Mesorhizobium japonicum MAFF 303099: one gene and its partner. The protein of the gene in region 2 binds, or shares a complex with, the protein of the main gene of each other region. Links are inferred from orthologs where the notes say so. Each region holds a gene or a part of one and is shown on either strand. Other genes may lie near its edges.

What was found.
Region 1: the proteins of dapF (region 2) and MAFF_RS16705 are in contact, whole or in part, in a solved structure (PDB 5YGU), measured with the Escherichia coli proteins. The link is inferred for Mesorhizobium japonicum MAFF 303099 from one-to-one orthologs.

Annotation. Positions count from the first base shown.
Region 1 is NC_002678.2:3,194,258-3,198,451, forward strand. What follows is about bases 1,457-4,194. They hold MAFF_RS16705 (RNA pyrophosphohydrolase), read right to left. Parts: upstream 3,218-4,194; coding sequence 2,696-3,217; downstream 1,457-2,695. Other genes in these bases: alr (alanine racemase), read right to left, coding at 1,487-2,632; MAFF_RS16710 (divergent polysaccharide deacetylase family protein), read right to left, coding at 3,255-4,194. Outside these bases: MAFF_RS16685 (D-amino acid dehydrogenase), read right to left, coding at 1-106; MAFF_RS16690 (nucleoside-diphosphate kinase), read right to left, coding at 231-773; rnk (nucleoside diphosphate kinase regulator), read right to left, coding at 788-1,210. UniProt on the Escherichia coli protein: Master regulator of 5'-end-dependent mRNA decay.
Region 2 is NC_002678.2:3,433,741-3,439,502, reverse strand. What follows is about bases 1,236-4,084. They hold dapF (diaminopimelate epimerase), read right to left. Parts: upstream 3,178-4,084; coding sequence 2,293-3,177; downstream 1,236-2,292. Other genes in these bases: MAFF_RS17860 (hypothetical protein), read right to left, coding at 3,708-4,084; MAFF_RS37110 (DUF1328 family protein), read right to left, coding at 3,345-3,506; mtaB (tRNA (N(6)-L-threonylcarbamoyladenosine(37)-C(2))-methylthiotransferase MtaB), read right to left, coding at 1,236-2,293. Outside these bases: signal recognition particle-docking protein FtsY, read right to left, coding at 1-940; more of mtaB, read right to left, coding at 953-1,235; more of MAFF_RS17860, read right to left, coding at 4,085-4,274; MAFF_RS17855 (MBL fold metallo-hydrolase), read right to left, coding at 4,344-5,396; MAFF_RS17850 (protease inhibitor Inh/omp19 family protein), read left to right, coding at 5,633-5,762. UniProt on the Escherichia coli protein: Involved in the succinylase branch of the L-lysine biosynthesis and in the biosynthesis of the pentapeptide incorporated in the peptidoglycan moiety. Catalyzes the stereoinversion of LL-2,6-diaminopimelate (L,L-DAP) to meso-diaminopimelate (meso-DAP).

The DNA.
Region 1 (4,194 bases), 240 kb from region 2 along the record:
CCGGGCCTTTCTGGCGATCGAGCACCGTCACCTCGTGGCCGGCCTCGGCGAGATAATAGGCCGTGGTCACCCCGATGACGCCGCCGCCCAGCACCATGATCTGCATCGTTCACTCCTTGCCGCGCCGCGCATCCTCAGGACGCCCGTGGACGCGGCCGCATTTCTCGATTTGCGCATGATCCCAAATGAAAATCGACGCCGATTTTCGAGAACCATACGCTGTTGCCCATTCACGCCGCCGAGGGACCGGGGTCGTCGTCTTCTGTCTGCCGCATTCCGGCCGTCTCGCCAAGAGGCTGCCAATCGTCTGCGGCGCTGTAGACGAGAGTGAGCCCATGCGGTCGCCGCCCGTCGGCCCGGTCTTTCTGCCTGACCGCGCGCCCGGCAGCCTCCGGCTGGTAAAGCACGGCCTTGATCAGGATCGACTCCCGCCGGCCGTCGGCGTGCTCGATCGAGGCCGTTTGGCCCTGTGCCATGCCAAGCATGCAGAGCCCGCGCCTGGTTGCCACCGACAGGCTGGAGCCGACCGGTCCGCGCACCTCGTTCTGCACCAGGGTGCGCGTCTGGGCGTGACCGGCATCGATGCTGAACACCACCCTGCTGTTCAGCGTGACGATATCGGGGCCGACCGTATCGATCGGGACGACATCGGCGCTTGAAAGCTTGTGTTCGAGCACATGCACGATCGGATCCGCGAATGCCCGCCGGCGCTCCAGCATGACTTCGAGGACGGCACGGTCCTTCGTCGTCAGACAGCAATTCGTACTCTTCATCACCGCCTCCACGATCAGCGCCGCTGCGCGCCGGAGACCGGCGTGTCGACGGCTTCGACGGTCACCGACAGCTCACGGCCGCCACGACTGCTCCAGCACACCGCCTGCCCGATCGACGCTCCGATGAGCGCCGTTCCCATCGGCGTCAGCACCGAGATCCTGTTTTCGGCAATGTCGGCTTCGCCGGGATAGACCAGCATGATGCGCTGGGTCGCCCCGCCTTCGCCGCGGACCGTCACGGCCGATCCCATACGCACCACGTCGGCCGGCATCGCCGCCGCGTCCGTGACGACGGCGCGGTCCATTTCGAAGAGCAGCTCCTCGGCCGTCTCGGGGGCACGGTCGAGCAAGGCTCTCGCCAGGCCGGTCAACCTGTCATGGTCGGTGTCGCTGATCAGAATCCGGCTCGATGGACGCGGTCCTGTTGCATGTTGCATGGCAAACCTCATGGATCGGCGCATCGAATGGATGCGCGCTTGCCACCGCACTGACGGCGGCGTGATGAAAAAGCCGGCAGCCGCGAAGGGCTATACGGCTTGATGGCGGTTGTGGATGTATGGATGCCCCGATACGGACGGACGCCAGAAGGCGGCCGCGCCGGGGCTACGATCCCGCGATCGGGCAGACCCTGAACAAGGTTCTGGTGTAAGCGAGGTTGCTCATGCCCCGAACCTTGCCGACAGGCGCCCGCTTGTCAAGCGCGGCCAAACCGCTCAGCCGCCGACATAGTGGCGGTGAAAGCGCGGGCCGAGACTGGCCAGGATTTCATAGCCGATGGTGCCGGCATGGCCGGCGGCGTCGTCGACGCTCTGCGAGGGACCGAGCAGCTCGACCAGATCGCCCTCGCGCAGCCTGCCGGGCGGCAAAGCGGAGATGTCGAGAATAATCGAATCCATCGACACACGCCCGAGGAAAGGCAGGCGCACGCCTTCGAACCAGGCCGCCGAAGCGGAGCGGCGCAGCCAGCCATCCGCATAGCCGAACGAAATCGTCGCCAGGCTCAGCGGACCGTCCGCGTGATAGCTGTGACCATAGCCGATGCCGGCGCCCTTTTCGATGCGGCGCGTCTGCGCCACCTTGGCCTGCAGCCACACCACGGGCAACATCGGGTTGGGCTCGCCCGGCGTCGGGTTGATGCCGTAGAGCGCGGCTCCGGGCCGAGCGAGATCGTGATGGTAGGACGGCCCGAGAAAGATGCCGGAGGAATTGGCGAGCGAGGCGGGCGCCCGGGGCAGCATGGCGCGCAGCCGTTCGAAGGCCAGCCTCTGCTGTTCGTTGGCCGGATGGCGCGGCTCGTCGGCGCAGGCCAGATGGCTCATGACATATTTGATGTCGATGCCGTCGAACGCGCTGCTATCCCCGGCCAGCGCCTCGACTTCGGCCGGCGCCATGCCGAGCCGCGACATGCCGCTGTCGACCTGGATGGCCGCCGGCAGCCGGCGACCGGCATCGTGCACCGCCGCGCGCCAGGCTTTCAACTGCGCGCCACTATTGATGACCGCGCAAAGGCCAGCCGCCACCGCTTCCGGCTCGGAGCCAGGCGGCAGCCCGTTCAGCACGTAGATGTCCGGTCCGGTCCCGACCGCCTTGCGCAGCGCGATGCCTTCGGCCAGCAGCGCGACGAAGAAGATGTCACAGCCTTCCCGGGTCAGTGCCGCCGCCACCTTGGCCGCGCCAAGGCCGTAGCCATTGGCCTTGACAACGCCGGCGCAGTGCACGCCGCCCAGCAGCGCCTTCAGCCGCCGGTAGTTTTCACGGATCGCGCCGAGATCGATGGTCAGGATCGCGCCGGCCGCGGCCTCGCTGACCGGCCAACCGGTGACGGTTTTCGCAGCAGTCGGATTGACGGCGTCGTTCATGGCGACCCTCATTGCATCGGCCATCAATACGACCCCCGCACCAACGCGGCAACCTCGACGCGGCTAACGCGCCAGATGGCTGAACGCCGCCACCACCTCTTCATAGACCTTGCGCTTGAACGGCACGATCAGGTCGGGCAGATCTTGCATCGGCCGCCACGACCATTTGTCGAATTCGGCGGTGTGGCCGCCCGGCGGCGGATTGATCTGGATCTCGCTGCCGTCGCCATGGAAGCGGAAGGCGAACCATTTCTGCATCTGGCCGCGATATCGACCCTTGAAGGCAATGCCGACGAGATGGTCCGGCAGGTCGTAATTGATCCAGTCCGGCGCTTCGGCGAGCAGCGAGACGCTGCGCATGCCGGTCTCCTCATAAAGCTCGCGCTCGGCCGCCTGCAGCGGCTCCTCACCCTTGTCGATGCCGCCCTGCGGCATCTGCCAGAGCTGCGTCGTGCCGGCGAATTCGCTGTCGGGTTCGGCAATGCGATGCCCGACCCAGACCAGGCCCTCGCCATTGAGGATCATCAGCCCGACACAGGGACGGTAGGGCAGCGTTTCGCGGTCGACCTTCTTCGTCTTTGGCATCAGTCAGTCTCTCCAGCCATCTTCAGAAGGGCATCGCCTAGCCCTTTTGCGGATCGATCGCCACCGCTGAAATCGGCACGATCTCGATGCCGCGCTTCTTGGCCTCGGCAATCCAGGATGAGACGATGTCGACTGTGAGATCAAAGGCCGAGCCGATGCCGACGGCCGTGCCCTTGGCCCGCGCCGTGGCTTCGAGACCGTCGAGTTTCTTCAGGATGGCGCCGCGATCCTGCACCGCGTCGATCGCCGTATCGCCGGCGACGAAGGGCACGCCGTCCTTCAGCGCCAGGTCGGGCGCCAGGCTGCGCGCCGATGAGCCGTCGTCTATATAGGCGAGACCCCGTTTGCCGAGTTCGGCCATGAACGGCTCCATCGCCGCCTTGTCGGCGGAAAAGCGCGCGCCCATATAGTTCATGACGCCGGTGTAGTTCGTCGTCCGCGACAGCGCCCAATGCAGATTCTTGAGGTTTTCTTCGGCGCTCCCTGCCACTGTCAGCGTGTTGCGGCCGGGGTTGACGTTGGGATAGTCGAACGGTTCGAGCGGCACCTGCATGACGATCTCGTGGCCACCCTGCCTTGCGGCCTGCATCCAGCGGCCGATGCTGTTGCCTTGCGGCGCGAAGGCCAGCGTCACTTCCGCAGGCAGCTTGGCTATCGCAGCCTGGGTACCGGTCTGCGAGACGGCCAGCCCGCCGATGACGATCGCCACCCGCGCCCCGCGCGCTCCGGACCACGGCCGTGCATAGACATCGAACGGGCGCCTTCCATCGGCGGAGCGCATCGGCAGCGGTCCAGTGTCGCTGGCCTCGATCAGCGCCTTGTCGGGAAGATGCGCGATCTTCAGGTTCTGCCCAATGCTCGATGGGTCGCGGATGACGATAGCGGCCTGCGGAGGGCCATCGCCCTCCTCCTTCTGCACATGGATGATCTGAGGACCACCGGTCTTGGACGGCGTTTCGACCTTTGGCGTCGCGGCT
Region 2 (5,762 bases):
GCATGCGCTGGAACCAGGAGCGCCGCGGTGCCGGCTCCGGTGCCTTCACCGGCTCGGCCTTCTGCTCGACCTTTTTGGTGACGGTCACCTTGCCGGGAGCGGGTTTCGGTTCCGGCTTCGGTCGTGGGACGGGCTGCGGCTCGGGCGCGATCTCGGCAATGACGGGCTGCGTCTCGACCGGCGCCGGCTGGCGAATGGGACGAGCAATTTCCGCCAGCGGAGCTTCCGGCGCAGCCTCGACGGTTGGCGTCGACTCTTTTGCAGGTTCACGCGGCTCCTCAACCTCTTCCGGCGGCCGGGGCGAGGGACGTGTCGGTGCTTGAGGGGCGGCGCCTGCCTCTGAAGTCGGCTGTGCGGAAGGAGCGGCCGGTGGCGACACTTCAACGGGCGCGGGCGTCTCGACCGGGATCTCGGCAGGCGGGACCGGCACTTCGATCGGCGCCGGTTCGGGCTGCCTTTCCGGGCGCGGCGGCGCAATCTCCGGCTCAGCTGGCGCGGGAGGGACTTCTTGCGGCTGCGGTTCGGGGGCGGGCTCCGGGGCGGCGGGGGGAAGCGGAATTTCCTCGGGCGCCGGCGGCTCTGCGGGCTCTGGCGCAGGTGCCGGTTCCTCTTGCGGCGCGGGCTGCGGCAGGGGTTCCGGCTCGGCGGGAACCGTCGGCTCCGGCGTGGGCGGGATGGTCGGAGCGGTCTGCGGTGCCGGTTCCTCGACAGGCGACGGTTCCGGAGCAGTTACTTCCGGTTCGGCGGGTGAAAGCGCGACCTCGGCCTCGGGCAGGGGCTCCTCGCGCTTCAGAAATTCCGGAACAACCTGTTCGGCAGCCGGCTTCAGCGCATCGAGCTGGTCCCATTTGATCGGGGGCAGCGGGGCGGTCTCGTCGACGCGCTCCTCGACAACCTCTTTCTTGCCGAACGAAAATATCTTCTTGAAAAAACCAGCCATGCTTTGCGTTTCTCAGGCGGCGCGTGCGGCAAGCGGCACTGCGTTGAGCCGGGCGCCATCGTGGCCAGTAATTGTCGCTTCGACGATCTCGCCGGGCGCGCCGGTGCCGAGTGCGGCGAGGGTAAATCCTTCGGTGCGACCGAGACCATCGCGCTCGATCAGGATCGACTGACGGGTTCCAGGCAGCGAGGACAGATGGCGCCGATAGGCGGCTTCGCCGGCGGCGCGCAAACGGGCGGCGCGCTGCTTGACCACCTCGCGGCGGACCTGTGGCATGCGCGCGGCGGGCGTGCCCTCGCGCGGTGAAAACGGGAAAACATGGAGATGGGTCAGGCCACATTCCTCGACGATTTTTATCGAGTTCTCGAACATGGCGTCGGTCTCGGTCGGGAAGCCGGCGATGATGTCGGCGCCGAAGACGATTTCAGGACGCAATTTGCGCACATCCTCGCAGAAACGGATCGACTGGTCGCGCAGATGCCTTCGCTTCATGCGCTTCAGGATCATGTCGTCGCCGGACTGTAACGACAGATGCAAATGCGGCATCAGCCTGGGTTCGGTGGCGATGGCATCGAGCAAATCGTCGTCGGCCTCGATGGAATCGATCGAAGATAGCCGCAGGCGCTTCACGTCAGGCACCTGCTTCAGAATGGTCTTCACCAGTCTGCCGAGTTTTGGCGCTCCCGGCAGATCGGCGCCGAAGCTGGTCATGTCGACGCCGGTCAGCACGATCTCGGCATAGCCGTTGCCGGCGAGCCGCTTGACCTGCTCGACCACGGCGCCCATCGGCACCGAGCGCGAATTGCCGCGACCGTAAGGAATGATGCAGAAGGTGCAGCGGTGGTCGCAGCCATTCTGCACCTGCACGAAGGCGCGGGCGCGGCCTTCTATGGCGTCGACCATGTGGCCGGCGGTCTCGCGCACCGAGAAGATGTCGTTGACGCGGGCCTTCTCGGTGTCGTTGACGCCGAAATCCGGCAGCGCGCGGTACGAGTTTGCCTTCAGCTTCTCTTCATTGCCAAGCACGAGATCGACCTCGTCCATGGCGGCGAATTTTTCCGGCTCGGTCTGCGCGGCGCAGCCGGTGACGATGATGCGCGCCCCAGGGTTGTCGCGGCGCGCCTTGCGGATCGCCTGCCTGGCCTGGCGCACCGCCTCGCCGGTGACGGCGCAGGTGTTGAAGATCACGGCGCCGCCTTGCAGCGCGCCAAGACCGGCGCTTTCGGCCTCGCGTCGCATCACTTCGGATTCATAGGTGTTCAGCCGGCAGCCGAATGTCACCACGTCAATGCGGTTGGGGGCCTCGGAAAGGGAGCCGTCGACGTCCGGGCTCCTGGGCAGAGCAACCGACATCAGGCCGCGCTTTCGGTGTCGCGGGCCCAGGTGCCGGTCGAGGGATCGAAGCTGCCGGAAAATTCCCACTCGGCGGCACCGGTCAGGATGACGTGGTCGTTATCTAGCCATTCGACATGCAGCGTGCCGCCGCCGGGCGTCAAAAGGTTGACGCTGCGGCCGGTGCGCCTGGTGCGGGCCGCGGCCACCACCGATGCGCAGGCGGCGGAGCCGCAGGCCTTGGTCAGGCCGGCGCCGCGTTCCCAGGTGCGGATGATCATGCTCTCGGGCGAGGTCACCTGGGCGATGGTGATGTTGGCGCGCTCGGGAAAGATCGGGTGGTTTTCGAGCAGCGGGCCGAAACGTTCGAGCTCATAGGACCAGACGTCGCGGTCGACCCAGAAGATGGCGTGCGGGTTGCCCATCGAGACGGCTGAGGGCGAATGCAGCACCGGCGCGTCGATCGGGCCGATCTGCAATTCGATCATGCGGGTGTCGCGGAACTCCTCGGCGAGCGGGATCTCCTGCCAGCCGAAATGCGGCATGCCCATGTCGACCGAGATCGTGCCGTCGGCATGCTCCCGGGCATTGAGAATGCCGGCGCGGGTCTCGAAGGTGAAGGTCTTTTGCCCGGTCTCGGCGGCGAGCGCCTGGACGACGCAACGCATGCCATTGCCGCAGGCCTGTGCACTGGTGCCGTCGGAATTCAGGATGTCGACATAGTAGGCGGTGCCCGGCGTCCTCGCATCATGGATCGCCATGATCTGGTCGAAGCGGGTCGCGGCATCTCCGTTCAGCGCAAGGGCGGCGGCCGCCGTCACCTGATCGGCACGGCCGCGCATATCGGCGACGATGATCTCGTTGCCGATGCCGTTCATCTTGGCGAAAGGGGCAGTGCTTGCCATAGCTCCGCGAAATTCCGTGTCCGTTTGGCGCTATATGGCGGAAACGGGCGGGAATTACCAGTGCGCAGGCGTGTTCAGCACGGCGAAGACGCCGGACCTGGCCACGGCGAAGACGCCGGACTGGCCACGGCGAAGACGCCGGACTGGCCACGGCGAAGACGCCGGACTTAGGTCACCGCAAAGATGCCTAGCACCACCAGCAGGAAGATGACGAGAACGATGCCGATGAGGATGCGCGCGCCGGTGGCCGCGGCTCCGGCCAGCGCCGGCATGCCAAGCAGGCTTGCCGCGGCGGCGACGATAAGCAGGATGATGATCCATTTGATCATGGGAATGCCTCGCAAACCGACAGATTTCAAAACCGCATGAAGAACGCTTCTGTCGTGCCTGGGTTCCCGGGCTTGCGAGGCGACGTCAGTGAAAGAACCTAAAGCGAGTCACGTTGAAACGGACTCATGCGAGGCGCTTTAGGTCTCTGCTGTTATGCATGTCGTTCTCCCAAAACCGAGATCACTTTTGGGCGACATGCATTAGCCGGCGATCTCGATATCGGTGCTGAATGGCGCCGTCTTGGTCGAATTCTGGTCATGCATGAGGAAGTTGCACTTGTATTTCCCGGGCGGCAGTCCATCGAGCGACAGGTCGGGCTTGAAGAAGAGTTCGCGGTTGTGCGAGCGGGAAGCGACCTGCACGCTGCCGATCTTCTCGAAGGTGCCCAGAGCTTCGCCCGAGTCGGAAAGCACGGTGAAGTCGATGGAAAGCGCGATCTGGCTGTTGCCGAGGCCGTCCGAGCCATAGCCATAGCCGACCGGTTCCATATAGAGCACGACCTTCTCGCCTGGCTTGTAGATGTGATTGGCACGCTCGCTGTAGATGCCGAAGCCGCCGGCCGAATCGACCTGTTTGACATTCTGCACGGCGAGCGGCATCGCTTGCCACAAGGCCTCCTCGGCGCCGCGGAATTTCTCCAGCGCGCCGGCTCCGTCACCTGCCTGCAGCGCCTTTTCGGCATCGGCGGCGAGATCCGTGATTTCACCCGCGAAAGCCGCCGGCACCGAAATTGCCAGCACCATCAGCGCTGCAAGGATAGATTTCATCTGCATTCCCTTTTTTGCTGGGCGGACCATCGGCGAAAATGATGGTGCCGTAAATGGCCAATGCAGACTTCAGCGGTGGTCGATCTCCGGCACGTCCCAAACCTCGCCGGGTTGCAAGGCGCGAAAGCGCTCCTGCGGCAGGCCCTCGGCGTCCAGCGCCTCGGCCAGTTTGCGGACCGGCTCGTCCATCGGTTCGTCGGTGAGGTGGAAAGTGCCCCAGTGGCAGCCGGCGGCGAAGGCGGCCTTGCATAGCTTCATGCCTTGCACCGCTTCCCTGGGGTTCTGGTGCTGCGGCGCCATGAACCAGCGCGGCTCATAGGCGCCGATCGGCAGGATGGCGAAGCGGAAGCCGCCATGTTTGTCCGCCATCAGCCGGTAGTTGATGCCGTCGTGGAAGCCGGTATCCCCGGCGAAATAGAGTTTGCCGCCCGGCGTCTCGATGACGAAGCCGGCCCACAGCGCCATGCGCCGGTCGCGGGCGCCGCGCGCCGACCAGTGATGCGCCGGCTCGATGTGGATGGCGGCGCGGTCAGCGATGTCGACCTTGTCTCCCCAGTCATGCGCCGAAAGCCGCATATCGGGAACCGCCTCGCCGATCAGCACATCGTTGCCGAGCGGCGTCACCACCAGCGGATCGTGCTTCTCCTTCAGCCGCTTCAGCGTGGCGAGGTCGAGATGGTCGTAATGGTTGTGGCTGACCAGCACGAGGTCGATCGGCGGCAGATCGTCGAAGACGATGCCCGGCGCATTGACGCGTTTTGGCCCGGCGAAGGAAAACGGCGAGGTGCGTTGCGACCAGACCGGGTCGGTGAGGATGTTCAGCCCGGCCGTCTGGATCAGCAAGGTCGAATGGCCGACCATGGTTACGGTGAGGTCGGTGCCTTCGACCTTCGCGGCGGGCCTTGCCTGCGGAAAGGGGCTCGGGCTGGTCGCTGGCCATTTCGCGCGTTGGCCGTTGAACTGCCATTTCAGCAGATCGGTGAAGCGGCCGGGCATCTGGCCGCCGGGGTTGAAGAACAAGGTGCCATCGAAATGGTCGCTGGGCGGACCGCTGTAATAGCGGTTGGCGGCTTTCTTTCTCGCGGCCAAGGTATGCTCCAGCGGGTTTCGGCCCCTAGACATAGGCGTTGCGCCGGTTGGTGCAAGCATTTGCAGGGCGAATGCGCGGTCGCGGCCGAACTCCACGGATTTGAGCGGCGAGCGGACATGGCAGGTTGAGATTGCGATAAATTTGCAACAATCTTGCCGCAAACCCTATTTTAACCATATCGGGTTGAAATTTCGCCACCTTCTCCATCTTGGTGGGAGGTGATATTGCGCGGACGGCTTCCCCCCAGCCGGATCCGACGGAGGTTGTAATGAATTTTTCGAAAAGCGGTCTTGTGGCCGTATCGCTGGCGGCGCTCGTTGCGAGCGGTTGCTCAACCTCACGCTTCTCGTCCATGGACGACCAGCAACCGGCGCCGCTGCAGCCGGCGCCGGCCGGCC